3 regions of the Streptococcus sp. ELY_125 genome follow, and region 2 is predicted to be linked to each of the others. Evidence: predicted binding sites of a transcription regulator. Region 2 holds the regulator's gene; each other region holds the start of a gene.
The links. Region 2 encodes CtsR, which represses protease genes until heat stress. Its sites were predicted from a motif close to TTGGTCAAAAAAGGTCAAANA; they were not measured.

Region 1 (10,465 bases), on a different contig from region 2:
CCTCAGCAGCAGCAATCACCGCGTCCGCAACAGTCAGCGGCTCAGCCTCAGCAAACTCGACCGCAGCGTGAACGCCCAGTTCAGTCGCAACCGCGTTCGCAGACTCAAGCGCAAACTCGACCAGCACAGGAGGATAATGTTAGAACGATGTCACGCCCTGCTGATGTATCCATTCCGGCTGCAGGTGGAACTACAATTGCTTTGAAATTCCCTAGAAAATATGAGGATGCTCAAGAAATTGTGGATTTACTTATCAAGCACGAATGTGTCTTAATTGATTTTCAATATATGTTAGAAGCACAAGCCCGCCGCTGTTTGGACTTTATTGACGGTGCAAGCCGTGTCCTCTACGGTAGTTTGCAAAAAGTTGGTTCGTCCATGTATCTACTGACTCCTAAAGATGTTGTTGTAGATACCGAAGAGATGAATCTTGCTAATGCTAGTCAAGAGGTCTCTTTTGACTATGATATGAAACGCCGTTAACAATGATTTTTATTATTATAGTTTGTCATCGCTTGATTGAGTTCCTAAGTCTCGTCTTGGTTATTTACGCCCTACTATCGTGGTTTCCAGGGGCGCGAGAGTCACAACTAGGGCGGATTTTAGATAGTTTTGTTGAACCGATTCTGAGACCTTTTCGGCGCTTACCACTACAGTTCGCCGGTCTTGATTTTACAATTGTAGTTGTACTCTTTCTCTTGCAGCTACTGGATCGGCTTATAGCACAACTGATACTCTTCGTGTAATGGCAGAAAGTGATATTTACCAGCATTTCCGCAAGGAAGAAAGAACTTTTATTGATAAGATATTCGACTTGGCCAAAAGGGTTGAGGATACTTACGTTTTTCAAGTGACGGATTTTCTTGACCCTAGGCAAGTTCAGATCGCTCGCAGTGTTCTGGGGCAGATAGGTATAGCTTACTTTGTATCTAGTGATATATATCCGACTGAGTATGCTAAGATTATCTTAGCACCCGATTATTATCAGTTGGATTTAAAAGACTTCAATCTAGCGCTCTTAGAGATAAGTTATAATACCAAATTTAACTATCTGACCCATTCTCAAATTATGGGAAGTTTTATCCATAAACTAGGTATCCAGAGGACCGTTTTTGGTGATATTATCTTAGCTGATGGTTGCGCTCAAATTATTGTTAACCGTTCTATGCTTGGTTACTTTATGATGGTCAAAAAAATTGGCAAAGCGGCAGTAACCATTAAGGAAGTGGATTTTTCACAATTATTGAACAGGGAGCATAAGGTCAAAGAACTTGATATCTTAGTATCTAGTATGAGGCTTGATAAGGTGCTTGCGTCAGTCTTTAAATTATCTCGTGCTCAAGCTACTAAGCTCATTGAGCAAGAGAAGGTTAAGTTAAATTATGGTGTTATAACAAGACCAGCAGAATTGTTGGAATTGGGAGATTTGGTCAGTGTACGAGGCTTTGGCCGCTTTGAGCTTGACCATGATAATGGCTTGTCCAAGAATCAAAAGTATAAGCTGTCTATCAAAAAATACGCCAATAAATAAGGGGATTAGCTTGCTTCGACTTCCTGGCAAGGGAGACGAAAAGGGTTAGAAAACAGGAAAAGGATAGAAGGCGGTACTTGCAAGTTTGCCCAGAGCTCGCTTGTTTGGGAGATAAGCCTGCTTGGCTTAGTTTGGCCGTCGAGTTTTATAGGATAACAGCTTATATTTTTATGTAGGCAAAAATTAAAAATAAATAAGGAGGGTGACATGGCAATTACAGCACTCGATATTAAAGACAAAACTTTCCACACTAAATTTCGCGGTTACAATGAACGTGAGGTTGATGCCTTTCTCGACGATATCGTTGATGGCTTTGAGGAATTAACTCATAAAAATCGTGAATTAGACACAAAACTGAAAAACCTTGAAGAAAAATTAGTTTACTTTGAAGAAATGAAGGAATCCCTGAGTCAATCTGTTATCTTGGCTCAGGAAACTGCTGAAAAAGTTAAATTCTCAGCAAATACACAGGCGACAAACCTACTCAGTAAAGCGAACTATGATGCCAATCAACTGATTGATGAGGCTAAAACACGTGCTAATAAGATTTTGCGCGATGCAACTGATGAAGCCAAGGCTGTTGCTATTGAGACAGAAGCTTTGAAACGTCAAAGTCGAGTTTTCCACCAACGCTTGCTTAGCACCATCGAAGGTCAGTTGAATATGATCAATTCGCAAGAATGGAATGACCTCTTGCAACCGACAGCAGTTTACCTACAAAATTCAGATGAAGCCTTCAAGGAAGTTGTAGAAAAAGTTTTAGATGACAATCAAGTCTTAACGAGTGCTGGCACAACGGTGCAGACAGCTGCAGATTCTGACTCTGCTGATGATGCAACTCGTCAATTTACAGAATCAGAAATGGCTGAATTGCAACGCCGTGTTGAAGAGAGTAACCGTATCCTTGAAGAAACACAAAAATTAGATTTGGGAGAAATTTCAGCCGCTATTGATGCAGCTGATGATAATAACTCGAAAACGGATCTGAATAGTCCAATTCAGGATACATCCGAAATGTCAGCTAGTGAGTTAGCTGGTGGTGAGGCTCAAACCTTTAAATTAAATATTCAAGACTAATGAAAATACAATAAGGCGCTTATATTTCCAGCGAGCAGGTGTCGGTGCAAGTCCTGTATTCCCTAACCGTTCTTGTTATCATTTCACAGTTTTTCTGCCCCAATAAAATTAGTAAGGCAGAAGGTTGATAACCTTATCATCGCAAGAGGGACTGGATGCTTTTATCCAGTCCAAAGTAAGGTGGTACCACGAGCTCTCGTCCTTTGCGATGAGGGCTTTTTATTTTATAATATCTTACTTAAAATGTTTTAAGGGATTTCTTGATAGATAAGGCAAGCCTATGCTCAAAGGATCCTGGCTGCTATCTACTTTTGTTAGTGTATCATTTTAGAAGGAGTAATCATGAAACTAAAAGAAACTTTGAATCTTGGGAAAACCGCTTTTCCTATGCGAGCAGGTCTTCCTAATAAGGAACCTCAGTGGCAGGCAGCTTGGTTGGAAGCTGATGTTTACGGGAAACGTCAAGCCTTAAATGCCAATAAACCGGCCTTTTTCCTCCACGACGGCCCGCCCTATGCTAATGGTAATATCCATGTTGGACATGCTATGAACCATATTTCTAAAGACATTATCATCCGCGCTAAGTCTATGATGGGTTTTCGTGCTCCCTATAATCCAGGTTGGGATACGCATGGACTGCCTATCGAGCAAGTTTTAGCCAAAAAGGGTGTTAAACGTAAGGAGCTAGACCGTGCTGAATATCTAAAGATGTGTCGTGATTATGCCCTTTCCCAAGTGGATAAACAGCGTGAGGATTTTAAACGCCTCGGAATGTCGGCCGATTGGGACAATCCCTATGTAACCTTGACGCCTGACTATGAAGCAGCTCAGATTCGTGTCTTCGGGGCTATGGCAGATAAGGGCTATATCTATCGTGGAGCCAAGCCAGTTTACTGGTCCTGGTCATCAGAATCAGCTCTGGCTGAAGCTGAGATTGAGTATCATGATCTCGTTTCTACCTCACTCTTTTATGCCAATAAAGTCACCGACGGTAAGGGAATTTTGGATACTGACACCTATATCGTTGTTTGGACAACAACACCATTTACAATCACAGCTTCTCGCGGTTTGACAGTCGGGGCTGACTTTGTATATGCGACTGTCAAAGTTGTTGGTGATGATCGTAAATTTATCGTAGCTGAAGAATTACTCCCAAGTTTGGCGGACAAATTTGGCTGGGAAGCTTATGAAGTCATTGAGCGTCACGATGGTTCAGAATTGGAATATATCAAAACCGCCCATCCGTGGGATAGCCATGTTGAAGAACTTGTCATGGTTGGAGACCACGTTACACTGGATTCCGGTACAGGAATTGTCCACACGGCTCCTGGCTTTGGTGAAGATGACTATAATGTCGGTATTAAATATGGACTCGAAGTTTCTGTAACAGTTGATAGTCGCGGTATCATGACGCAAGAAGCAGGGGATGACTTCCAAGGTCAATTCTATGACAAGGTCCTGCCAACTGTCCTTGAAAAGTTAGGTGATCTTCTTCTTGCACAAGAAGAGATCACTCACTCCTATCCATTTGACTGGCGGACTAAGAAGCCGATCATCTGGCGGGCTGTTCCCCAATGGTTTGCTTCTGTTTCTAAATTCCGTCAAGAAATTCTTGATGAGATTGAAAAAACGGAATTTAATCCATCATGGGGGAAAACGCGCCTCTACAATATGATCCGCGACCGTGGTGATTGGGTTATTTCGCGTCAGCGCGCTTGGGGTGTTCCCCTCCCAATCTTCTATGCAGAAGATGGTACAGCTATCATGACTAAGGATGTGACAGATCATGTGGCTGACCTCTTTGCTGAATATGGTTCAGTCATCTGGTGGGAGTGGTCTGCTAAAGCTCTTTTGCCAGAAAGCTATACCCACCCAGGTTCACCAAATGGTGAATTTACCAAAGAAACGGATATCATGGATGTCTGGTTCGACTCTGGATCCTCTTGGAATGGCGTCATGAACCAGCGTGAAGGTCTCGGTTATCCAGCTGATCTTTATTTGGAAGGATCTGACCAGTATCGTGGTTGGTTCAATTCATCCTTGATTACCTCAGTTGCGGTTAACGGCCATGCGCCTTACAAAGCTATCTTATCACAAGGGTTCGTACTTGATGGTAAAGGTGAAAAGATGTCTAAATCACTTGGTAACACTATCCTTCCGAGTGATGTTGAAAAGCAATTCGGCGCTGAAATCCTACGCCTCTGGGTAACAACTGTAGATACCAGCAATGATGTTCGTATTTCTATGGATATTTTGAAGCAGGCCTCCGAAAGCTATCGTAAGATTCGCAATACACTTCGCTTCTTGGTGGCGAATACATCTGACTTTAAAAAAGAGGATACGCTTGCTTATGAGGAACTTCGCCCGGTTGATCAATATATGACTATCAAGTTCAACAATTTGGTTGCAACTATACGAGAGGCTTACAATCAATACGATTTTATGGCTGTTTATAAGGCAGTTAATAATTTCTTGACAGTTGATTTATCCGCCTTCTATCTTGATTTTGCTAAAGATGTGGTTTACATTGAGGCGGCCGATAGCAAGGTTCGCCGCCAGATGCAAACTGTCTTCTATGATATTTTAGTAAAAATCACCAAGCTATTGACGCCTATTCTTCCTCATACGTCTGAAGAAATTTGGTCCTATCTGGACCAAGAAGTAGAGGAGTTTGTTCAATTGACTGATATGCCGGAAGCGCAAACCTTTGCTGATCAGGAACGCATTCTTGATACGTGGGAAGCCTTCATGATCTTCCGTACCCAGGCGCAAAAGGCCTTGGAAGAAGCTCGTAATGAGAAAATCATTGGTAAGTCTCTGGAAGCTCACTTGACAATCTATGCTGACGGAGAAACAAAGAGTCTTCTTGAGGACCTTCAAAGCGATATCGCTCAGCTTCTAATTGTTTCACAATTAACAGTGACTGACCAAGCAGCACCAGCTGATGCTGTCAGCTTTGATGGTGTGGCCTTCAGTGTTGAACACGCTGCAGGTGATGTGTGTGATCGTTGTCGCCGTACAGATAAAACCACTAAGGAGCGCTCTTATGGCGTAACCATTTGTGACCACTGTGCAGAAATTGTCGAAAACAATTTCCCAGAAGCTGTCGCCCAAGGTTTTGAAGTGAAAGCAAAATAACTATTTTGGTTTATAAACATTAAAATCTTGAGATCTATCATCTCAAGATTTTTTATTTAGTAGAAAAACCCTCAGTTCTCATAAGAGCTGAGGGCATATGCTTATATAGTAGTGGGAATTGAGATTTCAATCAACTTTTCTGTATGACTCGATTTGATTTGATCGGGAATAACGATATCCGGATTAATTTTGCGCTTGAAGAAGAACTCACGGATCTTCTCAATTTCTTCATCTTTAATAGCACGATGACGATTTGAAATCAAGAGCTCATAATGACCAGGTGCTTTAGAAAAAATAACATCACTGTTGCCGGCCGAATACACCTCAACTAACTTAGCGTCAGTATTGCGCAGCTGGTTGCGAACAAGATCAGGATGGCTACTTGTAGTATTGATAAGTCTCATGACTATCCTCCTTAAGGGATTTGCATATTACCATTATAGCACGATTTTATTAAAATGGCGGTGCTTGATTATTTTTTATAAACCCTTTTCCACTGCTCAACCCCCCATTTATGGCTTCCTCGCTTAAGCTTACTGACTGCTTCATCAATTGAAAACCAAGCTAGATTATTAAAATCTTCTAAGGGTTTGCCTGTATCTACAAAGTCTGTAACTTCATAGATGTAGGCCGGATTATAAAAATAAGTGTCTCGATGACTGGAATAGAAGTATTCATCAGCCTGGCCGTAATAAGTTCCGAACCGAGCTGTAAAGCCTAGCTCTTCAATCAATTCACGGCTGAGAGCCTGAAGATGGTCTTCACCCTCTTCAATTTCACCCCCCGGTAAAAACCAAGCGCCGTTAGGAGCTTGCACCAAGATAATTTTTGTCTGGTTTGGATTAGGTATGACAGCATAGACACCGTAACGGCTAACGTAGTCTTTACCAGTAATTTTTTCTCCATAAGTAGGGTTAGTCATTCTATTGCCTCGTCTCTAATTAGTTTATACTGATTATACCAAGAAAACGGCCTGAAAACATTTCAGACCGTTTAAGTTTTACAATGATTTATTCTGCAAGGGAAGCTTCTTCCTTAAGGGGGGAATCTTCATCCTTCTTAGCCCCCTTGATAGTGATTTTACCATTAGAAGTCATGACAGCCTTGAAATGCTTTTCATTTGGATTATCGAGATAAAAATCGGTAATCGCATCTTCAATATGCTCCTGAATGGTACGACGCAAAGGTCTCGCCCCCATCTTAGGATCATAGCCAAGATCAACTAATTTTTCTTTAACCTTAGCTGTGACATCAAGATGGAGTCCATTGGTAGCTAGACGATTATTAACATCTTCCAGCATCAAATCAACAATCGTCAGTAAGTTTTCCTTACTGAGGGCTTGGAATTCAACGATACCATCGAAACGGTTCATAAATTCTGGACTAAAGAAGTTACCCAACTCTCCCAGAACGGAATTAGTACGACCCTCACGAGCCGCTCCAAACCCGACTGAAGCTTCCACTTTACCAGTACCAGCATTTGAAGTCATGATGATAATAGTATCTTTGAAGCTGACTGTACGGCCTTGACCGTCTGTCAGACGACCATCATCCAGCACCTGCAAGAACATATGCATGACATCTGGGTGAGCTTTTTCGACTTCGTCTAAAAGGATAAGCGAATAAGGATTGCGGCGAACTTGTTCAGTTAATTGACCAGCTTCTTCGTAGCCAACGTATCCTGGAGGAGCTCCAACTAGCTTAGCTACGGCATGTTTTTCCATATATTCAGACATGTCGAAACGGATCATACTGTCGGCAGAACCAAAGAGTTCAATCGCCAACTGTTTGGACAGCTCAGTCTTACCAACGCCGGTTGGGCCGACAAAAAGGAAACTACCAATAGGACGATTCGGAGCTCCCAGACCGACACGGTTACGGCGAATGGCTTTGGTAATCTTATCAACAGCAGCATCTTGACCGATAACATGAGATTTCAAATCATCTGCTAGGTTGACCAACTGAGATTGCTCTTTTTCTTTCAAATCACCGACAGGAATATTGGTCTTTTCTTCCACAATTGCTTCGATATGCTTTTCAGTGATAACCGGAATATCTTGATCCGATAATTGCTGAGCCTGCATTTCTTTATATTTAGCAATTTGATCGCGGAAATAGGCTGCTTTTTCAAAGTCTTCTTCACGTGTAGCCTGTGCCTTGAGATTTTCCGCCTCAACTAAACGCTTGTCGATATCCTTAGGATCGACAAAGTTGAGTGTTAAATTCATCTTGGAGCCGGCCTCATCCAAAAGGTCAATAGCCTTATCAGGCAAGAAGCGATCTTGGATGTAGCGGTTAGAAAGAACGGCAGCCGCTTCAATAGCGTCATCTGTGTACTTAACATGATGATAATCCTGATATTTAGGCTGAATACCGCGTAAAATCGTAATGGTCTCTTCAACAGACGGTTCGTCAACCTTAACTGGCTGCATCCGTCGTTCAAGTGCAGCATCTTTCTCAATGATTCGATATTCATTGAGCGTGGTAGCTCCGACTAGTTGCAGATCACCGCGGGCAAGAGCCGGTTTCAGGATATTGCCTGCATCCATACTGCCATCGGTTGTTCCTCCAGCCCCAACAATTTCATGGATTTCATCAATAAAGAGAATCACATCTTGGCGCTGACGGATTTCTTCCATCAACTTTTGCATGCGTTCTTCAAATTGCCCTCGGATACCTGTTCCTTGTACTAGACTGACAACATCCAAACGGATAACCTGTTTGTTTTGTAGTTTCTGAGGAACATTGCCATCGACAATTTTTTGAGCTAAGCCCTCGACGACAGCAGTCTTACCTACACCGGGTTCCCCGATCAAAACCGGATTGTTTTTTGTCCGACGGTTGAGGATTTCAATTACTCGCACGATCTCTTGGTCGCGCCCAATAACAGGATCAATATCACCGCGACGGGCAATGTCTGTGACGTTGATACCAAATTCCTCCAAGATTCCTTGAGGTTGCTGAGGTGCTTGGGGCTGCGGACGGCGTCTGCGGTTGTTGCCGCCTCCACTGTTGTTGCCATTTCCATTGCCGCCTGATCTACCAGCTTCTGTTTGAGGAGCGTTAGGCAGTTCTTGGTTAAAGGCGCGAAAATTGTTTAAATCACCAAAGAAATCATCAAAGAAAGAATCCATGGATTGGTTAGTGGGGTTACTATTGAGAATATTTTCTGGATCGGCTTTCATAATCTGGTAGCAGTTCTGGCAGAGATCAATCTGCTTTTGCTGCCCGTTGACATTTGTGTATAGATGTATGCTAGCATCGTTAAGTTGACAATTTTGACATAACATAGGATTACCTCCAATCTGACTGATTTGGCCTTATAGTCAATAAAGGTCAAATTCTATGATGTTATTATAACACTCATGACTTAGAAATCAAGTAAAAAGATTATAATTTTAGCAGAGGAAGAGTGAGAGTGCTAATTTTATAAAAATGAATAAAATACAGTTTATTCTTGACAAAAACGCAAAATATTATAGAATTATTGTATAAAAATACAAAAGGGGTAACCATGGCAAAATCATTTTTAAAAGAAATAGACTTCACAAAACAGGAACTGCTAGATTTAATTACCCAGTCTGCTAAGTTTAAGCAGCTCAAAAAGGATAAGGTTCCTCATAACTATCTAGAAGGACAAAATATTGCTCTCATTTTTGAAAAGACTTCTACTAGAACACGTTCAGCCTTTACAGTGGCAGGACAAGATTTGGGAATGAACATTACCTATCTAGGTGCTGGTGAAATCCAGCTGGGTAAAAAAGAATCAATTATTGATACAGCCAGAGTTCTCGGTTCTATGTTCGATGGCATCGAATATCGCGGATTCAGGCAGGAAGATATTGAGACCTTAGCCGTCTATGCCAACGTTCCAGTTTGGAACGGTTTGACAGACACCTGGCATCCTACCCAGATGATAGCGGACTTTTTGACTCTGACGGAGCACTTTGGCAGCCTTGATGGTTTGAGTATCGCCTACCTAGGAGATGGCCGCAATAATATGGCTAATTCCCTTCTGGTAACATCAGCCATTCTCGGTGTCAACTGTACCATTATTGCCCCCAAAGACTTACAGCCTAGTAAGGCTATCATTGATTTAGCACACCTGCACAATACAGGTGCTGTATTAAAAGTGACGGATGATGTGACAGACGTAAAAGGGGTCGATATGATTTATACGGATGTCTGGGTGTCTATGGGAGAAGAAGTCGATTTTAAGGACAGAATTGACTTGCTCCTGCCTTATCAGGTCAACAAAGAGCTGCTTGATTTGGCTGATAATCCTGATCTGATTGTTATGCACTGCTTGCCAGCTTTCCACGATACCAATACCGATATTGGTTATAGCATTTACGAGCAGTACGGCTATAGTGAATTAGAGATTACCGATGAAGTCTTCCAAAAGTACAGCTCGGTTATCTTCCAAGAGGCGGAAAATCGTATGCATGCTATCAAAGCAATTCTTTACCAATCCTACCAAGAGAATTAATAATGTAAAAATCACAGTGATTTCCGGCTTTTCATCTATCTCAATCTTTTACTTTATGGTAAAATAGGGATAGTTAAAAACATTATGATGCAAGAGTTCCTGAAATTCATACGATATTTTGCGGATTTGTATCTTAGTTAAGGAGAATCTACATGGAATCACATTTGGTGAGAATTATTGATCGTCTGAATTTGATGACGACAGATGGAGGCAACTTAAAGAGGAATTTT
Region 2 (10,465 bases):
AAGAATCTTACCACCATCCAAGGCAGGAATCGGAAAGAGGTTGACAACACCCAAATTCATGGATAACATCCCCATTAGGTAGAAGACAGTGACAAATCCTGACTGAGCGGCCTGACCGACAGCCTGATACATAGCTACTGGGCCACCTAACTTATTGAGGCTAAAATGAAGAACGAGATTACCGAGGGCTTTGATAAGAGCCGTCATAGCTAATAGAGCCTGTTGGAAGCCGCCTGTCAGCTTATCCCAAAACCCTGTTTTCAAAGATTGTTGTACGCCAATCAGATAGCTATCGCCGACCTTTTTGGGTTTAACCTTGATGGTTTTAGTCTGATTATCACGATTCTGAATCTTTAGAGTAATCTTACTATCTTTTTTGAAATGCTTAGTAGAAGCTGTTACAGCCTTTGTTAGATCATCCCAGTTATCAACCTTACGACCAGCAATCTCTAGCACCTTATCACCGCTTTTAATACCAGCCTGCTGGGCAGCGCCGCCATCAGCCACACGGACTGTATTGGTATCGGGGTTGGGTACACCGCCTTGGATAAAAGCCAGCAGAATAAAGACAATTGTCCCTAAAATAAAGTTGTTCATGGGACCTGCAAAATTTGTTATCATTCGCCCCCAGACACTGGCATTTTGATACTGCACATCTAGAGGAGCAATCCGTAATTCCGTGCCGTCTTCTTCGACAATCGTCGCATCGTGATCAACTGAGTAAGTTTGGGACTCATCTAATGTAAGTCCTGTGATTGTCAGTTTATCTTCTAAATCATAACTAGTCACATTCATAGGCAGACTGTTATTATCCAACTGCTTATCTGACAGGTTGATACGGGTAACCTTCCCCCGCTCGTTTAGGCTCAGACTAACTGGTGTGCCAGTCTTAATCTCAGTTGCATCATCCCCCCAGCCAGCCATGCGGACATAGCCGCCTAAAGGAAGCATTCGGACGGTATAGACAGTGCCATCCTCACCCGTGTGGGCAAAAATTTTCGGTCCCATACCAACGGCGAATTCTCGTACTAAAATACCCGATTTCTTAGCAAAATAGAAGTGCCCAAATTCATGAACAACAACGATAATTCCAAAAACTATGATGAAGACAATAATATTTAGCAGCATTTCATACCCTCATATTAAAACAAAAAGTGTTTCCCATATTGAGCATACAGAAAACAGGTCTAAAAGACAGCGGCAGATTGATTATTCCACCCTATTAGGGTAAAGCAGACAACCTAGATCAGGACGATTGCCTGTACTCAAAAAGCCCAAAGAGAAGCAAATGTAAGCAAAACAACAAAACCAGAGCTGTATAAAACACAGCAGATTAGAATATAGGATACTCATTTGCTTTTTCAAGGAGGCATTAGAATAATCCAAAGAAGTGCATGATTGGAAAAACAAAAATCATACTATCAAACCGGTCTAAAATACCACCGTGTCCAGGTATTAATTTCCCAGAGTCTTTCACACCAAAGTGACGTTTAATAGCACTTTCGACTAAATCTCCAAACTGAGCAAAGATACTAAACACAACAACCAGAATCATGGTCACAAGGAAAGATCTTGGGCTGTAAATAGACTTGTCAGTCAGCATAAAAATCAAAGAAACAATTAAAGCTGACAGGATTCCGCCCAGACTTCCCTCAATGGTTTTATTTGGAGAAATCTTAGGCATAAGCTTGTTTTGACCGAATTGGCGGCCAATCATATAGGCACCGATGTCCGTTGCCCAAACAATAAAGATGGCAAAGAGTACCTTAGTGACACTGTCAAGACGAGCCGTAATTAAATTTTGAAATCCAAAACCAATGTAGACAGCTGAAGCAATTGGAAAGACAGCATCATCAAATGAATAGGCATCACTATTAAGAACAGTACCCGCTAAAATCATAAAGCTGATAAGGCCAAAGCAGGTCCAACTGGCGTCCAAGGGCAGAAAAAGCAAATAATTCCCAATCGGTACAGTCAGGACGAAAGCTGCCAGCATAGCCAAGACCCCCTCAAAAGAAAAGATTTCTAATCTCTTCATCTTGAAGAGCTCTGACATGGCTATCATGGCTAAAAATCCGACAAATAGCTGAAATGGGAGGTTCCCGATAGCCAGAAAGGCTAGAAAAATAGCTCCAGCAATCCCTCCGTAAATCACACGTTCACGCATACTTAACTCCTCTATAGACCGCCGAAACGCCTTTTACGGCGGTTAAATTCTGCAATAGCCAAAACCAGTTGTTCCTCATCAAAGTCAGGCCAAAGCACACTGGGGAAATAAAACTCACTGTAGGCTGCCTGCCAGATTAGAAAATTACTCAGGCGTAATTCACCACTCGTCCGAATAATTAAATCGGGATCCCGATAGAGAAAGGGCAGACTATTGGTCATCAAGTGACGAGATATCAGGTCTTCATTGATATCATCAAGAGTCAGTTTATTTTCCGACACTTTTTGAGAAATAGCTTTGACAGCCCCAGCGATATCAGCACGTCCCCCATAGTTAAGGGCAAAATTCAAGATTAGGCCTGAGTTATGCTGTGTTTTCTCAACAGCCCTCTGCATAGCATCAGATGTAGCCACTGGGAGCTTGCTCGTATCGCCAATAACCTGGATGCGGACATTATTAGCATGAAGCTCTGGAACATAAGTGTCGAAAAATTCAACTGGCAGGTTCATAATGAAATTGACCTCATCATCCGGACGGGACCAGTTTTCTGTTGAAAAGGCATAGACCGTTAAGACCTTGACACCTAAGTCCGAGGCCTTAACAGTCACCTTTTGCAGGGCATCCATGCCAGCCTTGTGCCCCATAACGCGCGGCTGCAGGCGTTTCTTGGCCCAACGGCCATTTCCATCCATGACAATTCCAATATGCTTGGGGATCTTTTCAAGGCTTGCTGCCTCTTCTTTTTTCTTAAATTTAAATATAGCCATACTCCTTAGAATTTTACCATAAATTAAGTAAGTTTGCACCTGTGGCTACTAGGAAAGCAAACAAAAAAGGGATGAACAACATCGTCATCCCTTACTAGGTTACAACTGATTTATAAATCTCAGCCCTCTTCAATGGCCGTCTCTGTCTCATCGGTTGTATCAGCCTGCCTGCTTTCTTCCTGTTCGACTGCGGCTGTATTATCTGTTGCTGCATTTTGTGCTGGTGAGGAAATCACTTTAAAAATGCTGCGTTCAGCAAAAGTCAAATAAACACCATCAGCATCCAGAACTATGCGCTGATTTTCCTCATCTACTTCGTCCACTTCGGCAATTAAGCCGCCGATCGTTTCAACCACAGCACCTTTAACTAGGTTATTTTTCATGTTTTCACGCTCTTGTTTTTGGCGTTTTTGATTACGTGATGAAAAAAGCATCATTCCTGCTAAAATGATTAAGAGAATAATAATTGAACTGTATTGCATATTAGGGTCCTCCAAATGTTTCAGTACTGTTAACTATACCAGATTTTGCAAAGGCAAGCAAGAAAATATGATATGAGTATTATTAAGTAACACTGCAACAAGCTGAGAATACTCTCTGACAACTTCATTTATGCTATAATAGGGGCACTATGGATAAATTAATTAAAACAATAGCCAGTTCAGGCTCATTTCGCGCTTATGTACTGGATAGCACTGAAACAGTACGCACTGCCCAAAAAAAACACCACACCCTATCGTCATCAACAGTCGCTTTGGGGCGTACCTTAATTGCCAATCAGATTTTAGCTGCTAATCAAAAAGGAAGCGCAAAAGTTACCGTCAAGGTCATCGGTAACAGCTCTTTTGGTCATATTATTTCAGTCGCTGATACAGAAGGACAGGTCAAGGGATATATTCAAAATCCAGGTGTTGATATTAAAAAGACTGCAACCGGCGAGGTCTTAGTCGGCCCTTTTATGGGACAGGGACAGTTTATATCTATTATTGATTATGGAACAGGACACCCCTATACATCAGCTACCCCTTTGATATCTGGTGAAATTGGTGAAGATTTCGCCTACTATTTGACCGAAAGTGAACAAACTCCGTCTGCTGTGGGACTCAATGTTCTTTTGGATCAGGATGACAAGGTTGAGGTCGCCGGTGGCTTTATGCTGCAGGTTCTGCCTGATGCGAAGGAAGAAGAGATTGTGCGTTTTGAAAAACGTATTCAAAATATGCCCGCTATTTCCAGCCTTTTAGAAAGAGACAACCCTACTCAGGCTCTGATTGAGGCAATTTATGGCGAAGATGATTATAAAGTTCTTTCCGAAGAGAAGCTAAGCTTCATCTGTGACTGCAGCCGTCAACGTTTTGAGGCGGCTTTGGGAACCCTGCCCAAAGAAGAATTGCAGGCAATGAAAGACGAAGATCAAGGTGCAGAAATCACCTGCCAATTTTGTGGAACCATCTATCAATTTACTCAAACTGACTTGGAGGACATTATCAATGACAAAGCTTAATTCATCATTTATGATTGGAAATGTTGAAATCCCCCACCGTACTGTTTTAGCGCCTATGGCTGGAGTAACTAACTCTGCCTTTCGAACCATCGCTAAAGAGTTTGGGGCTGGCTTGGTTGTCATGGAGATGGTCTCAGACCGGGGTATCCTCTATAATAACGAAAAAACCTTGCACATGCTTCATATTGACGAAGGCGAGCACCCAGTCTCTATCCAACTCTTTGGTAATGATGGTGAGAGCTTGGCTCAGGCGGCAGAATTTATCCAAAAAAATACCAAGGCCGATCTTGTCGACATCAACATGGGATGCCCTGTCAACAAAGTTGTCAAGAATGAGGCTGGAGCTATGTGGTTGAAGGATCCCGATAAGATTTACAAGGTTATCAAGACTGTAAAGTCTGTCCTTGACCTTCCCTTAACTGTCAAAATGCGGACGGGATGGTCGGATAACACTCTGGCGGTCGAAAACGCTCTAGCTGCCGAAGCAGCCGGAGTATCCGCTTTGGCTATGCACGGTCGTACGCGTGAACAAATGTATACTGGCAGCTGTGACTATGACACACTGGCACGTGTCGCTAAGGCCATTAAAACCATTCCTTTCATCGGAAATGGTGATATCAAGACAGTGGAAGACGCCCGTTTTATGCTTGAAGAAATAGGAACTGATGCTGTCATGATTGGCCGAGGGGCCCTAAACAATCCTTACCTTTTTACACAAATCAACCATTTCTTTGAAAGCGGAGAAATCCTAGCAGATTTAACCTTTGCTGAAAAGTTAGACATCGCCTTTGAGCACTTGACACGGTTAGTTACGCTTAAAGGAGAAGATATCGCCGTACGTGAATTCCGTGGTCTGGCACCTTACTACCTCAGAGGAACATCGGGTGCTGCTAAAATCCGCGGAGCTGTTGCTCGCGCCAACAGTTTAGCACAAGTCAAAGAAATCTTTGAAGCCATTCCAAACTGAGTGGCTCCTAATGCTGCCCCCCGCACAAGGAGAATTTATGAAGCAATCACTGCCCCTAGCTTTGACTGGGTTATTACTGGGAATGACCGCTTTAGTTAACTTAATCGGGAAATTTGTCAGCCAGCCAATCGCCCAAATGCTATTAATTCTTACAGTCATTCTATGGTTGATTTTAACAGGTTATCTCATCAGCCATCAAGAGGATTGCCGAAAGCAGTTAACAGACCTCCTGCCAGCATCAACCTTTCCAACCTACTTTATGGCTATGATGCTGTCCCCCTTAGTTCTACCTTTGCCTAAACTAGCTCTGACGCTGATTTGGACTGCGGGGCTTATCGGGCATCTAAGCTTTCTGCTCCTTTTTACAAAGTTGGCCTTGACTAAACCTAGCTGGAAAACACTTTATCCTGGTTGGTTTGTCATCTATGTAGGACCAGCTGCTGCTTCTATTTCAGCAAGAGTCATTGACCAAACAAACATTGGGTGGGCTATTTTTTACCTGACCTCTCTAGCCTATGTTATCTTAATGCTGCTTCTACTTTATCGCTTAGTCAAGTGGCCGCTGCTCCCTGCGCAGATTCCCAATGCTGCTATTATGGCGGCCCCCAGCTCCCTCTTACTTCTGGCTTTGCTTCAGCTTTCTCCAAGTTACTCTGGTATCATGGTAAGCTGGTTTCTTATTTTGTCGCAGGGATTTTATTGGGGGACGGTAATTTTTCTAGCCAAACAGATCAAAACTTGGTTTGTTCCGACTTTTTCTGCCTTTACCTTTCCTAGCGTCAGCACAGCGACTGCCCTAGTTCTCAGCCTTATGCGTCTTAAATTAAATGATGGTTGGCTGTTGAGGCTGAGCCAGTTTGAAATTTTATTAGCCACAGTTGTTGTTGCCTATGTTGCTATCGGCTACCTTATCTATTTTAATTCTAAAAAGGCATCTTAGGTTTAAAATCTAAGATGCCTTTTTCTTTTCTGTCTGTCGTACTGTGGCCATTCTGATTTAGGCAACAGTAAACTTTAACTTACCATTGTGGCTGCCGATTTTTAGTGTTGCCCCTGTTTCAAGCTCACCTGAGAGCAGCAATTCTGACAATCTATCTTCTACTTGCGTTTGAATGCTGCGACGCAGAGGACGGGCCCCCATTTCAGGATCATAACCATGCTCAGCTAGAATTTTAAGAGCTGCTGGCTGTACCTTGAGAGTCATCCCTTTATCAGCCAAGGCTTGCTCCAAAGGTTGCATCATCAATTTGACAACTTGCCGGATATCTTCAGGTGTTAAGCTATGGAAGACAATTTTTTCATCGATCCGATTGATGAATTCTGGTCGATAGTTTTTCTTGAGTTCTTCCATGATGCGTGACTGCATAGCATCATAATCTTGACTGAGCGCTTTAGCACCAAAACCAACTGTCTTATCATCACGCAAGGCCGTTGCCCCCAAATTACTGGTCATGATGATTATGGTGTTGGAAAAATCAACCTTGCGTCCCCGGCTATCGGTCAAGACCCCATCATCCAAGACCTGCAGCAAAACGTTGAAAATATCTGGATGGGCCTTTTCAACTTCATCAAAAAGGAGGACAGAATAAGGCTTTTGGCGAACCTTTTCTGTTAGTTCTCCACCCTCGTCGTAGCCAACGTAACCTGGAGGGGCGCCATTGAGGCGACTGGCCGCAAATTTCTCCATATATTCAGACATATCAAAGCGAATAAGAGCAGATTCATCATCAAAAAGGAGTTCTGCTAGAGCCTTAGCCAGCTCGGTCTTTCCGACCCCCGTTGGCCCAAGAAACATAAAGGAACCGATCGGACGTCTGCCTGTACGGATACCTGATTGATTGCGACGAATAGCACGTGCTACGGCAGACACAGCGTCGTTTTGACCAATCACTCGCTTATGCAGCTCCTTTTCCAAACTGAGGTAGCGTTTATTGTCCGCCTGAGTCATCTTTTCAACAGGGATACCCGAGAGCTTGCTGAGGGTACGCATAATATCATCATCTGTGATAGGACTTGGTTCAGGCTTGTCAGCAACCTCTGCATCTTGCTCAAGAAGTCTACCGACAGAACGAAAATCACCAGCCAGCAAGGCTTGATCAGCAGGTGTTAGAAACTCAGGTGCTGATTTTTTTACCGTATTTTGGACCCCAGCGCTGGTTTCATCTAAAAGATCAATAGCTGAATCAGGTAGATTCTTGCTAGTTAAGTAACGGTGGGCAGCCTTGACAGCCGTTAAAGCGGCTTGGTCAGAAATTGTAACATTATGGTAGTTCTCGTAACTACCTTTCAATCCTAGAATAATCTGGTAAGCCTCATCTACTGTTGGTTCCTCGATTAAAACTTTAGCAAAACGGCGAGAAAGAGCGGCATCCTTTTCGATATGTTTGGAGTACTCCTCTTGGGTTGTTGCTCCAATCATATGCAGACTACCACGCGCTAAGGCCGGTTTCAAGATATTAGCAGCATCTAAGGTACTGTCAATACCACTGCCAGAACCCATAATGGTGTGAACCTCATCAACAAAGAGAATGATATGGCCATCAGCTTCTACTTCAGCAATAATTTGGTTCATGCGCTCCTCGAAATCACCGCGAAAACGGGTCCCAGCTACTACTGACATCATATCCAGTTCCAAGACACGGAAATCAGCCAGCTCATAAGGAACCTCTCCTTCCACAATGCGCTGAGCCAGTCCGTAAGCCAGAGCCGTCTTTCCGACACCAGCATCACCGACTAAAACCGGATTGTTTTTAGTTTTACGGCTGAGAATCTGAAGCATACGGGTCACTTCTTCGTCTCGACCAATAACCTTTTCCAGCTGGCCGCTTTCAGATAAGGCGGTTAAGTCACGAGTGAAATCTGCCAGCTCTCCGGGACTAGCTTGGGGAGCCATCATATTATTAAAATTGCCGCTGCCACTTTTCTTAGGTTTGGTCAGCTCAAAAATAGCCTTGATATCATCTTTGGTAAGACCGGCATAGCGTTCCAGGACCTTACGTAAATCAATTAAGCGGAGCTGGGCATCGCCTTCATCCTGTGTCAAAAAACCAGCCTGTTCTAAAATACGCAGGGCCATATTATCACGCGTCAGCAAGAGAGACATCAAAACGTGCTCGCTGCCAATTTCATCAGCTTTCACGGCTTGAGCAATCTGACCGGCATAGTCTAAAACACGCCTCAAGCCCAGTGAAGCAGTTAGAATATGCTGGGTATTAACAGTTCGCAGGGGCTTACGACGCATGATCAGAGTAGCAGCGTCCTCATATTCATCTAAATCAATCTTATCAGCAAAATCTGCCAAAGTCAGACGGGCGACTGTTTCATCAATATCGGCCATAGCCAACAAAATATGCCATGTTTCCAAATATTGACTCTGAAAACGAGCCGCTTGATCCTGGGCACGCCCAAATATCTCTCGCATTTTCAGGGAATAATCAGTCATAAGGATTTCCTTTTCTATCTAATCGTTGAATAATCTTTTTGAGCATACGAGCACGAATGTGCGGTGCATTGTCACCTAAAACAGCATCTGAAGATGAAGCTAGAATGATGTTGCCTTCACGTTCACTGATTATATCTTGGTCATAGAGCTGCTGAATGAGATCATCAAAAACCTGTCCACTAATACTCTCACCAATAGAATTAGCCAATGCCCCGAGGAGATGGTGCTTATCAGAGAAAGCTACCTTAGCGATACGGATGTAACCGCCCCCACCACGTTTGCTCTCAACAACATAGCCCCTGCTTTCCGTGAAGCGGGTCTTGATTACGTAATTGATTTGGCTGGGTACAACATCAAATGAATCTGCTAAGTGCGAGCGCTTAAGCTCCGCAATTCCCGACTGAGCTAGGATCTTTTTGATGTACTCTTCAATACTATCTGAAGTATTTTTTATAGGCATAGACTACCCTTCCTATCTTTGACTAACTTTGACTATTATACCTCAAAAAGACAATTTTGGAAAGTTAAAAGCATGCAATGATAAGAAATCTCAAGTGATTGGGAAAACAAAAAACGAGTCTGGGACAAAAGGCCAGACTCATTAGTATTATCCTAGATTTACCGGATCGACGCAGTGGTTGGGAGTAAGACTCATTTTTACAATGCAGACGCACTATCAATCAATATTTTTTAAACGCTCAACATCACGTGCAATCATGAGCTCTTCATCAGTCGGAATAACTAGAACTTTGACTTTTGATTTTGGAGATGAGATATCACCAACATAGCCAAAAACATTTTTCTCAGGATCAAGCTCCATACCGAACCAACTCAAACCAGCAATAATATCTTGGCGCATACCGATGGCATTTTCACCCATACCAGCCGTAAAGACTAATGCATCGGCTCCATTGAGAACGGCAAAATATTGTCCGATAAATTTTTTCAATCGATCAATAAAGATATTGTAGGCTAAGACAGTATTTTTATCCTGAGCCTGAATACCAGCTTCAATGTCACGCATATCACTAGAGTTTTCTGATACCCCAGCCAAACCCGACTGCTTATTTAGCATACTGACTACATCAGCAGCATCCTTTAAGTCTGGATCTTGAGCAATCAGATAGGGGATGATAGCCGGATCAATATCACCTGAGCGCGTTCCCATCATAGGACCAGCCAAAGGAGTGAAGCCCATCGAAGTATCAACTGACTCGCCATGGTAATTCGCCGTTATGGATACACCATTACCAATATGGGCTGTTATCAATTTAAGTTCTTTCAAGGGACGCCCCAAAAGCTTAGCCGCCTCCTGAGCAACATACTTGTGACTGGTACCATGGGCGCCATATTTGCGTACCTTGTAATCGCGATAATATTTCTGCGGAATAGGATAGAGGTAGGCATATTTAGGCATAGTTGTATGGAAGGAAGTATCAAAAACAACAACACTAGTAATATCTGGCAGGATTTCCTTAAAAGCACGAATACCAGCCGCTGCTCCAGGATTATGAAGCGGTGCTAAAAGTGCTAATTCCTCTACCTGCTCAATAACCTTTTCATCCACTAGAGCAGATTCTTTAAAGTACTCACCACCAGCAACAACACGATGCCCAAC
Region 3 (10,465 bases), on a different contig from region 2:
AGCTTGGTCAAAACATGCATTTTCGCCTTTAGTGATACAGCCTATTGAAGCAAGTATCGGAAGTTTGACAGCCACACTTGGCGAGCTGTCTATGTCGGGTAATAAAACGGCATCTTTAGATTCCAAAGCCGCCAGATTGACTAGCTCAGGCCTCGGAATCTTTTCACATTATAACACAGGAATTTTTAATTTGGAACAGATTATTGAATATTTTTAAACAAGGCAAAAGCCAAGTCCCCCAAGGGATTTGGCTCCTTGTAATGATTCTAAATAAGAGGTTTTATTAATAATTATTAGCAGTTCCTAGAGATACTTCTTGGCAACACTCAGATCGCCATCATAAGCCGCTCGTTGGCCATTAACAATCTGAAAAGCGTCCGCTCCTTTTCCTGCGATGATAACAGCATCTTTTTCTCCTTGCGTCAATTGAAGAGCAGTTTCAATTGCCTCTTCTCTGTCGACAATAATATCAACAGGGCGATTAATATAACTGGCAATTTCCTGCGAGATAGTTAAGGGATCTTCCTTATTGGGATCATCAGCCGTTAAGATCACCCTTAATTGGGGGTATTGATTGATAACCTCCCCAAAATCAGCACGGCGGCTCTCACCTTTATTACCTGGAGCACCAAGAATCAAAACAGCTACCCCAGTCTGGTGTTGGGTTACAACACTGAGCAATTTGTGCAGACTGTCGCCGTTGTGGGCGTAATCGACAAAAACCTTAGCTCCATTATTTTGGGTTAAGACCTCCATGCGTCCTGGAACGGACGTTTGTGCAATACCAGTCTGTATGTCCAGTTGGCTAGCCCCCAAACGCAAGCAGGCAAGTCCAGCTGCGAGAGCATTTTCCTGATTGAAATCACCGACCAGCTGAATATCGTAATGACCTGCCAATTTTCCAGTTGCTGCAAAACTAAAGGCCTGTCCCTCTTCAATCTGATTGTCTGATACCTGACCGTAGAAATCGTGAGGAAGGTCTGCTACTTGGTCACGGACAATTTCAAAATGCTCCATACCACTATTAACGATGGCAGCACGGCTGTTATCCATAAGCAGACGCTTGTGATAGAAATAATCTTCAAAACTAGGATGTTCAATGGGACCGATGTGATCAGGACTGATGTTGAGAAAAACACCAACGTCAAAGGTTAAACCATAAACACGCTTAACTAAAAAGGCCTGACTGGAAACCTCCATAATCAGATGAGAACGCCCATTATCCACAGCTTTAGCCATCATTCTAAAGAGATCGAGGCTTTCAGGAGTTGTTAGGGTTGACTTAAAAAAGGTTTCGCCATCTAAAGTCGTATTCATGGTGGATAACATAGCTGGCTTTTGGCTTTGTTTTAAAATGTTATAGGCAAAATAAGCTGCTGTCGTTTTCCCTTTAGTACCTGTAAAGGCAAGCAATTGCAGCTTATTCTGGGGATTATCGTAAAACGTCATAGCAATCAAACTCATAGCTTGTTTGATATCGTTAACTAGGATAGCAGGGATGCCCATCTCGTAATCTTGCTCAGAAACGTAAAATTTCAGCCCAGCAGCAACAGCACTTTCCAGAAATTCTCTGCGAAAGGCTGCTCCCTTAACAAAAAAGAGAGTTGAGTCATCAACGTCACGGCTGTCATAACTCAATTTACTGAAAGATACCTCTTTCCAGCTATAATAAAAATGGCCATCCAGACTAATATCTCTAAAATTTTTATCTTGCTTAAGTATCTCAAGCACACGTGTCATTGTAATCATGGTTACTATTTTAGACTTAAAGTTACTGTTTTACAAGTCACAGGCAAAAGTTTATAATAAAATCTAGTGAATTTTTGGAAAGAGGCAGTATGTCAGAAGAAAAAAAAATAACACAAAATGAGAAGATGGTCAGAGGAACCTTCTGGTCAACAACAGGCAATACTCTTAGCCGTCTCCTCGGAGCTCTCTACATTATTCCTTGGTATGCTTGGATGGGACAATCCGCCAGTCAGGCCAACGCCCTCTATGGTATGGGCTACAATATTTATGCCTACTTTCTCCTGCTGTCTACGACGGGGATAAATGTAGCTGTGGCTAAGCAAATTGCCAAATATAATGCCATGGATAAGGAAGACCACTCTATCCATCTCATTCGGAGCTTCCTAAAGGTCATGCTCATTGTTGGCCTCGTTTTTGCTGCGATTATGTACTTTGGTTCGCCGCTTTTTGCGATTTTTTCTGGCTCAGGAAAAGAGCTGATACCAGTTATCCACAGTCTCTCGTTTGCAGTTCTAGTGTTTCCTGCAATGAGTGTTATCAGAGGAGTTTTCCAAGGCTACAGTGACTTTAAGCCTTATGCCATGAGTCAGATGTTTGAGCAGCTGGTGCGTGTCATTTGGATGTTGCTGACTGCCTATATGATCATGCAGGTGGGTTCAGGAGATTATGTAGCTGCTGTCAGTCAATCAACCTTTGCTGCCTTTATTGGTATGATTGCCAGTATGGCCGTTCTCCTATATTATTTGCAAAAGGCTGGTCTGCTCAAAAAAATATTTGCCAAACAGACACAAAAAATTACGATTGATACCCTAGCCCTGCTGAAGGAAACTTTCAAGGAAGCTATTCCTTTTATTATCACCGGGTCAGCTATTCAAACCTTGCAGTTGATCGATCAAGGAACCTTTAATAATACCTTATCCGTTATAACAGATCTGAGTCGCAAGGAACTCAATGAGCTTTTTGCCTATCTATCTTCCAATCCTAGTAAAATCAACATGATTTTAATTTCAGTAGCGACCTCCATCGGTGGTGTAGGGATCCCTGTTCTAACAGAATCTTATGTGCAAAAGGACAAGGAAAGCCTGCGAAAGGTCGTCGTTAATAATTTGCAGATGCTGTGGATTTTCACCTTTCCAGCTGTTGTCGGCTCCTTAATTTTAGCCAAGCCTATCTATACCGTTTTCTATGGCTTACCCGAAAAAGATGCTCTCTATCTTTTTATTGGAGTAATGGCAGAGACCTTACTCTTAGCGCTTTATTCTCTGATGGCTCCTATGCTGCAAGCTCTCTTTGAGAACCGCAAGGCTATTGAATATTTTCTCTGGGGAATGGCGATTAAGCTGGTCTTTCAAATTCCCATGCTCTTTGTTTTTGGTGCTTATGGCCCTCTGGTATCTACAGCACTTGCTCTCTGGATTCCCATTGTCTTTATGTATTTCAAAATTCAGGAAGTTACAGATTTTGATCACGCCGATATTAGACGAGCCTTCATTAATATTTTTTGGATGACAGCCTTGATGGGGATAGTGGTGAGCTTAGGCTATTTGGGCCTACATTATTTCTATCCGGTGGCTGGACGAACCTCCAGCTTGGTTTATCTAGTGCTGCTCGGTGGTCTCGGGGTGGCTGTATACGCCTATCTCTCCTTACGGACACGCCAGATTGACAGTATTATTGGCAGTCGTGCTGATAGTTTACGGCGCAAGCTTAGAATATCCTAATCCTAGGTTAGGATAAATTTTATCAAACTCTTAAGCCCCTTTTTTAGTCCTGACCGACATCTTTGCCTACCAAGTGAAGCAATAGTCTGATTATGTAGGCTTTGTTTACAGCCAGCCTTAACATTAACAGTACAATCAAGAATAAATACAAATAAGGAAGTGAAGGGAGTGACTTTCTGCGAAAGCCCATGACCTACCATTTCCTTTTTGTTATAGCATTTTTTTATAACAGCCTATCGATAATAAATATTGGCATGTTCCAGATTTTGAGAAAAATTCGTGCTAAAATAAAGAACAAAAAGGAGGCCTATTGATGACAGAACAATATAAATTAGCGACCTTGCTGGCACATGCAGGAATTAATTCTGATAAGGAGACAGGAGCGCTTGCTTCTCCAATCCATTTTTCAACAACGTATCAGCATCCCGAATTTGGCCAATCGACTGGTTTTGATTATACTCGCACTAAAAATCCGACCCGAGCAACGCTGGAACAAACTTTAGCGGCTATTGAACAGGCGGATTATGCGATTGCAACAAGTTCAGGAATGAGTGCTATTGTCTTGGCTTTTGAGATTTTTCCAGTCGGCAGTCATGTGGTGGCCGCACGCGATTTATATGGTGGTTCCTTTCGCTGGTTTAATGATAAGGAGAAGGAAGGCCGTTTCTTTTTTGATTATGCCAATACTGAGGCTGAAATGCTGGCAGCTATTACAGATACTACCGATATTGTCTATATTGAAACCCCAACCAATCCGCTGATGGTTGAATTTAATATTGAGAAAATTGCTAACCTAGCCCATGAGAAGGGGGCTGCTGTTATCGTGGATAATACCTTCTACAGTCCAATTTATCAAACTCCTATCACTCTGGGAGCTGATATTGTTGTCCATTCGGCGACCAAGTATTTAGCTGGACACAATGACGTTTTAGCTGGGGTAGTTATTACGAGTAATCAAGATTATTACGACAAACTTTTTTATAATCTCAATACAACCGGTCCCAACCTATCGCCTTTTGACAGTTATATGCTGATGCGTGGTTTAAAAACACTGAAGCTTCGTATGGAAGCTTCCACAGCTAATGCGAAACAAGTAGTGGCCTTTTTAGAACAATCTCCAGCAGTTAAAGAAGTTCTCTTTACAGGTAAGGGAGGGATGATTTCTTTTAAGGTTGTGAATAAAGATACTATCCCATCCCTTATCAATCAATTGCAGGTTTTTACCTTTGCTGAAAGCTTGGGTGGAGTAGAAAGTCTGATTACCTATCCGGCGACTCAGACTCACGCTGATATCCCAGCAGATGTCCGGGCTTCTTACGGCCTGACTGACGATTTGCTGCGCCTCTCGATAGGTATTGAAGATGCAGATGACCTAGTAGCTGATTTAAAACAAGCCTTAGAAGGCTAAGTATGAAAGAAGGATTGCATGACACATTACGATTTTACAACCCTACCCAACCGACTTGGTAACCACTCTGTCAAATGGAAGGAAGTGGAGGAAGATAAAGATTTGCTTCCTCTTTGGGTGGCAGATATGGATTTCTTAGCCTTTCCAGAAATGCAAACTGCTATTCAGCGCTATACTGATTTTGGAGTTTACGGCTATCCCTATATTTGGGATGGTGTAGTTGAGGCCATTCAAAATTGGGAAAAAGCAGAGCATGGCTATCAGGTGGATAAGGAAGCCATTGTTCTTATTGAGGGAGTCGTCCCTGCTATATCAGTAGCCATTCAGGCTTTTACTCGAGAACAAGATGCAGTTCTTATCAATACACCGGTTTATCCTCCCTTTGCTCGCTCTGTCAAACTTAACGACCGCCGATTGATTGAAAATTCTTTGGTGGAAAGAAATGGTCATTTTGAACTTGATTTTAGTCAGTTAGAAAAAGATATCGTAGAAAATCAAGTCAAACTTTATGTTTTTTGCAGTCCTCATAATCCTGGAGGACGGGTCTGGACAGCTAAGGAATTACAAAAAGTAGCAGAGCTCTGCCAGAAACATGGAGTTATTCTGATTTCAGATGAGATTCATCAGGATTTAGCCCTGTTTAATCATAAACATCACAGTATCAATACTGTCGGTGACTTTGGTCAATTCAGTCTGGTTCTCTCCAGTGCCACAAAAACCTTCAATGTTGCCGGAACTAAAAATAGCTTTGCGATCATTGAAAATCCGGAATTACGAGTTCAATTTAAGAAGCGTCAACTAGCTAATAATCAGCATGAAGTCCCGACTATCGGCTTGATAACAACAGAGGCTGCCTTTCGTTACGGTAAACCTTGGCTGACCGAATTAAAAGCGCTTCTGGAAAAGCACAGCGATTTTCTAGCAAACTATCTAGAGCAGCATACTAAGATTAAGGTCATGAAACCAGAAGGCACCTACCTTGTATGGCTGGATTTCTCAGCCTATAATCTATCAGACGAGGAGCTTCACAAAAAAATCAAAGAAGAAGCCAAGCTCATCCTCAATGTCGGATCGACCTTTGGTAAGGAAGGTGTAGGTCATGCCCGCCTCAACCTTGCTACTCCTACATCAGTCCTGCAGGAAGCCTGTGAACGATTAGCTAAAGCTTTTGCAAATAAACAGCGACTTAGCTGATAAAAAGGACTAGCACTCCCTTTCGATTGTATGAAAGGAAGTGCTTTTATTATGCTTACTTTTTAGAATATGAACCTAGTTCCATTCTTAATAGAAAAAAATAATCAGGAAATTTGATTTTTTTCAGACAGTTACTATTTATGTTAAATATTTCAAATAGGTATAGATTTAAAGGTCATTAGTCAGCGCTATCTTTTCTAATGAAATAACAGTTATGCCCGTTAAAATCTCGGCCTATTTGGTATAATAAAGAAAACACCCTTAGAAAGAAGGTAAGCTTCTCGTAAGCTAATGTATTATGGGAAAATTTCAAGTTATTTCACACCCACTGATCCAACACAAACTCTCAATTCTGCGTCGTGAAGATACGTCCACGAAAAACTTTCGTGAATTGGTCAATGAAATTGCTATGCTTATGGGATATGAGGTTTCGCGTGACCTTCCGCTAGAAGATGTAGAGATTCAAACACCAATGACCAAGACAGTGCAAAAGCAGTTAGCTGGTAAAAAATTGGCCATTGTTCCTATTCTTCGAGCAGGTATTGGTATGGTTGACGGTCTTGTAAGTCTAGTACCAGCTGCCAAGGTCGGTCATATTGGTATGTATCGCGATGAAGAGACTTTGCAGCCTGTAGAGTACTTGGTCAAACTGCCTGAGGATATTGATCAGCGGCAGATTTTCTTAGTAGATCCTATGCTGGCAACTGGAGGCTCAGCTATTTTGGCTGTGGACTCTCTTAAAAAACGCGGTGCAGCTAATATCAAATTTGTCTGCCTAGTCGCAGCACCGGAAGGAGTCAAAGCACTTCAAGAAGCTCATCCCGACATCGATATTTATACGGCAGCCCTTGATGAAAAGTTAAATGATAACGGCTACATTGTACCTGGGCTTGGTGATGCTGGCGATCGTCTCTTTGGTACCAAATAGGTCCGCAGATTTACTTGGCAATCTTGTCTAACAGTCTGTTTGCTGGACTGTTTTTTTATGAAATTGTGAAAAGTGAGTTTTTTATTTGACCTTTTTTGACCAAATAGATATAATAAGGTCACGTTTTAGTAATGAAACATGGATTCGTCCTCAGAAAAGAGCAGCTAGCTCTAAGATCTCGGGTCTTACAGCCACGGCTCCTCTGGGAGATAACTGATTTAGGAAGTCTGTATTTTGGTTGATTTACGGTTTTTCAGCCAGATATTACTGATATTTGCTAAGCAAGTTTTATCCGTCGAGTCCTTAACATTTTGATCAAAGGAGAATACTATGATTCCAGTAGTTATTGAACAAACTAGTCGTGGAGAGCGTTCCTACGATATTTATTCACGCCTCTTGAAAGACCGCATCGTCATGCTGACAGGTCCGGTTGAAGATAATATGGCGAATTCAGTTATTGCCCAATTGCTGTTCTTGGACGCTCAAGATAGTACCAAAGATATTTACCTCTATGTGAATTCACCTGGTGGCTCTGTATCAGCTGGCTTGGCTATTGTAGACACTATGAATTTTATCAAATCAGATGTCCAAACAATCGTTATGGGAATGGCCGCATCGATGGGAACCATTATTGCTTCCAGCGGGGCCAAAGGCAAGCGCTTTATGTTGCCGCATGCAGAATACATGATTCACCAGCCGATGGGCGGCACTGGCGGTGGTACGCAACAGTCCGATATGGCTATTGCAGCTGAGCACCTCTTGCAAACGCGCCAAACTCTGGAACAAATTCTGGCAGATAATTCAGGTCAATCGCTTGAGAAGGTCCACGTGGATGCTGAGCGTGATAACTGGATGACAGCTCAGGAGACACTCGAATATGGCTTTATCGATGAAATTATGGAAAACAATGCCTTGAAATAAGATTTAGCGAATAATAGTTGAAAGAGGCTGAGGCAAAAAGTCCCGCCTCTTTTGAATTGCCCTAGATTTATCAAATAGCGCAGAGGTGGGATTGAAATGCTCCAGTAGAGTTTGGCAGTCTGGGGATAGGCTGCCAAAGCCTGCCACCTAAAAACAGGAAAGTGGCAGAGGGCTGAGCCTAAAAATAGGAGGGTGAGGAAAATCAAAATCGTGATTTTACCGCGATTTACTGATTTTTGTCCTACTTTCATACTTTTTCATAAACCTTTAGCGCAGCTGACTTTCCTTTTGCTAAAAGATATAAGGGACTGTTAAAGGTGGAAGTTTTAAAAACACGAGAGTGAGCAGACCGTTTAAGGAGAGATTGATTTAAGTCATTAACCAGGAATCAGGGAGCGGTGAGAACCCAATTAAAAATTTTTGAGCTCTTTCCATTCTCCTTTTTGTTATAATAGGGATATGTTAAAAATCAATCAGGATTTGTTAGCCATTGATCACCAAATTGACATGCTGGTTAAAGCGATTTTAGAGACCCCCCAAGTGCAGACCTATCGTACGGCCAAAGCAGTTTTGGCTGCTGACAGCGATTTGCAAGAAAAAATTCTCCAATTCCAAAACTTGCAAGAGAGCTATGAGGAGCAGAAAAATTATGTTAATTTTAGACCGGAAGTAGCCCAGTTAAGGCGTCAGGTTTTGGGCCAGAAGCGTCAGATAGATATGACGCCTTGCGTCCAAGATTTGAGACTGGCTGAAGTAGCCTTGCAAAAACTTCTGGCCGATTTAACGACTCAAATTTCTCAAGCTGTCTCGCCAGATATATTTGTGGATACAGGTTTGCCCTTTGCACCGCATAAGCGCCAGCATGGACATGGTAGAGGAGAAAATATTCGAGAGAAGGGATAGGAAAATGTTTAATAAGCAAGAACGTAAGGGGATTATCGTCTATCTCTATTACAATCGCGATGCCAGAAAGCTAAATCGTTATGGTGATATGCTTTACCACTCTAGGCGTTTTCGCTATGTGCATCTCTACAGTGATGCGCAAAAGCTTGAGGGGACAATAGCGGCCTTAGAAAAGTTAAGATTTGTTAAGGAGGTACGCCTGTCATCTTTAGATAATATTGATCGCGATTTTGTCGGAAGTTTGTATCGCAATCAGGAAGAAGTGGGTGATGAAACTGATGATCTGGATATTGGTTCGCTTCCTACACTCTAGTTTCACTCTGTCAGTCTGTTAAAAATTGCTGGAAGTAGTTTTTGTGCTAATCTCTAGTGTTGGATCAAAGATCTAGCGCTTGAGGCCAGTACAATTTTACCCAGCTTTTTCTTTTTACCAATTATAGGTATATTTGTGCCTTTATCTCAGTCTCAGAAAAGTCTTATGTTATTACGAATTAGTGATAATGCTGAAACCCCTTTCTTGACGCTTTTTATCCTGATTAACGAGCGAATTTCCTTGACAATTATCAGATAATTCTGTATTCTATACAGTAGGCTTTTAAAGCTAGGAGGGGATCAAATATTATGACCGTCCTTTATGCTTTTCAATCTAAATCCACCTGAATACAACCGTAAGAAAAGTTAGCTACCTTAGTCATTATACAACGGTGTGCTGCATTGGGTCTATTTGGGTGGGTCAAGTATCTTTATTAAGGAGAAATAATCTGATGTATAAAAAGATTATCGCAACTGGTATGCTTCTGCTGGCTGCTGTAACATTAGTAGCCTGCGGTAAGTCTCCTGATGTTACCAGCAATGCCGCTGGGACAAAAATTGGCGACACCATTAAAATCGGTGTAGATATGGAGCTGACAGGTCCTGTATCTGCTTACGGATCGGCCGAAAATCAAGGTATCAAGCTGGCTGTTAAAGAAATTAACAAAGCCGGTGGTGTAGATGGCAAAAAGCTAGAATTAGTGACCAAGGACAATAAGTCTGACAATGCTGAAGCTTCTACATCGGCAACGAACCTAGCTGTTCAAAGTCAAGTTAATGCCATTATTGGCCCTGCCACATCTGGAGCGGTTTCGGCAGCTTCGCTGAATGCTCAAAAAACAGGAGTTCCCCTTCTCTCCCCAAGTGGGACACAGGATGATTTAACCATTGATAATCTCAATGGAAAAACAGAAACAAAGCAGTTTGTTTTCCGTACCACTTTTAGGGATAGTTTCCAAGGGCAAGTACTAGCTCAGTATGCATCGGAAAACCTGCAGGCGAAAAAGGTTGTGCTTTTTTATGATAATTCCAGCGACTATGCCAAAGGGATAGCAGATGAGTTCAAAGAAACTTACAAGGGTGATATTGTTGCCACTAAGACTTTTGCGGCGAAAGATACGGACTTCCAGTCAGCCCTGACAAGTATCAGAGATCTGGACTATGATGCTATCGTTATGCCTGGCTACTACACTGAAACAGGCTTGATTACAAAACAGGCGCGTGATATGGGCATCAGTGCACCTATTCTTGGTCCTGATGGTTTCAGTGATAAGACCTTTGTGAGCTTGGCAGGTAAGAAGAATACGACGAATGTCTACTACGTATCAG

Region 1: AC4HAL_RS01115 (ATP-dependent Clp protease ATP-binding subunit) is a predicted target of CtsR. The motif match lies at 9,069-9,089, and genes of this name have one in related genera.
Region 3: AC4HAL_RS01715 (ATP-dependent Clp protease proteolytic subunit) is a predicted target of CtsR. The motif match lies at 7,083-7,103, and genes of this name have one in related genera.

What each region holds. Positions count from the first base shown of each region.
Region 1 covers NZ_JBZFUM010000002.1:33,985-44,449, reverse strand. Annotated here, with positions in the region: gene AC4HAL_RS01150 (cell division protein SepF) at 1-483, shown strand, start outside; gene AC4HAL_RS01145 (YggT family protein) at 486-746, shown strand; gene AC4HAL_RS01140 (YlmH family RNA-binding protein) at 746-1,531, shown strand; gene AC4HAL_RS01135 (DivIVA domain-containing protein) at 1,739-2,608, shown strand; gene ileS (isoleucine--tRNA ligase) at 2,951-5,746, shown strand; gene AC4HAL_RS01125 (DUF1827 family protein) at 5,848-6,150, opposite strand; gene AC4HAL_RS01120 (NUDIX hydrolase) at 6,219-6,668, opposite strand; gene AC4HAL_RS01115 (ATP-dependent Clp protease ATP-binding subunit) at 6,757-9,036, opposite strand; gene argF (ornithine carbamoyltransferase) at 9,261-10,235, shown strand; gene AC4HAL_RS01105 (DUF1797 family protein) at 10,388-10,465, shown strand, end outside.
Region 2 covers NZ_JBZFUM010000003.1:32,086-42,550, reverse strand. Annotated here, with positions in the region: gene rseP (RIP metalloprotease RseP) at 1-1,128, opposite strand, end outside; gene AC4HAL_RS01990 (phosphatidate cytidylyltransferase) at 1,373-2,167, opposite strand; gene uppS (undecaprenyl pyrophosphate synthase) at 2,179-2,934, opposite strand; gene yajC (preprotein translocase subunit YajC) at 3,054-3,416, opposite strand; gene hslO (Hsp33 family molecular chaperone HslO) at 3,566-4,438, shown strand; gene dusB (tRNA dihydrouridine synthase DusB) at 4,425-5,405, shown strand; gene AC4HAL_RS01965 (SLAC1 family transporter) at 5,443-6,345, shown strand; gene AC4HAL_RS01960 (ATP-dependent Clp protease ATP-binding subunit) at 6,403-8,847, opposite strand; gene AC4HAL_RS01955 (CtsR family transcriptional regulator) at 8,840-9,307, opposite strand; gene AC4HAL_RS01950 (acetate kinase) at 9,524-10,465, opposite strand, start outside.
Region 3 covers NZ_JBZFUM010000002.1:166,090-176,554, reverse strand. Annotated here, with positions in the region: gene AC4HAL_RS01740 (UDP-N-acetylmuramoyl-L-alanyl-D-glutamate--L-lysine ligase) at 304-1,749, opposite strand; gene AC4HAL_RS01735 (putative polysaccharide biosynthesis protein) at 1,839-3,470, shown strand; gene AC4HAL_RS01730 (cystathionine gamma-synthase) at 3,784-4,878, shown strand; gene AC4HAL_RS01725 (MalY/PatB family protein) at 4,897-6,072, shown strand; gene upp (uracil phosphoribosyltransferase) at 6,371-7,000, shown strand; gene AC4HAL_RS01715 (ATP-dependent Clp protease proteolytic subunit) at 7,331-7,921, shown strand; gene AC4HAL_RS01710 (YlbF/YmcA family competence regulator) at 8,381-8,824, shown strand; gene AC4HAL_RS01705 (DUF2129 domain-containing protein) at 8,829-9,137, shown strand; gene AC4HAL_RS01700 (ABC transporter substrate-binding protein) at 9,589-10,465, shown strand, end outside.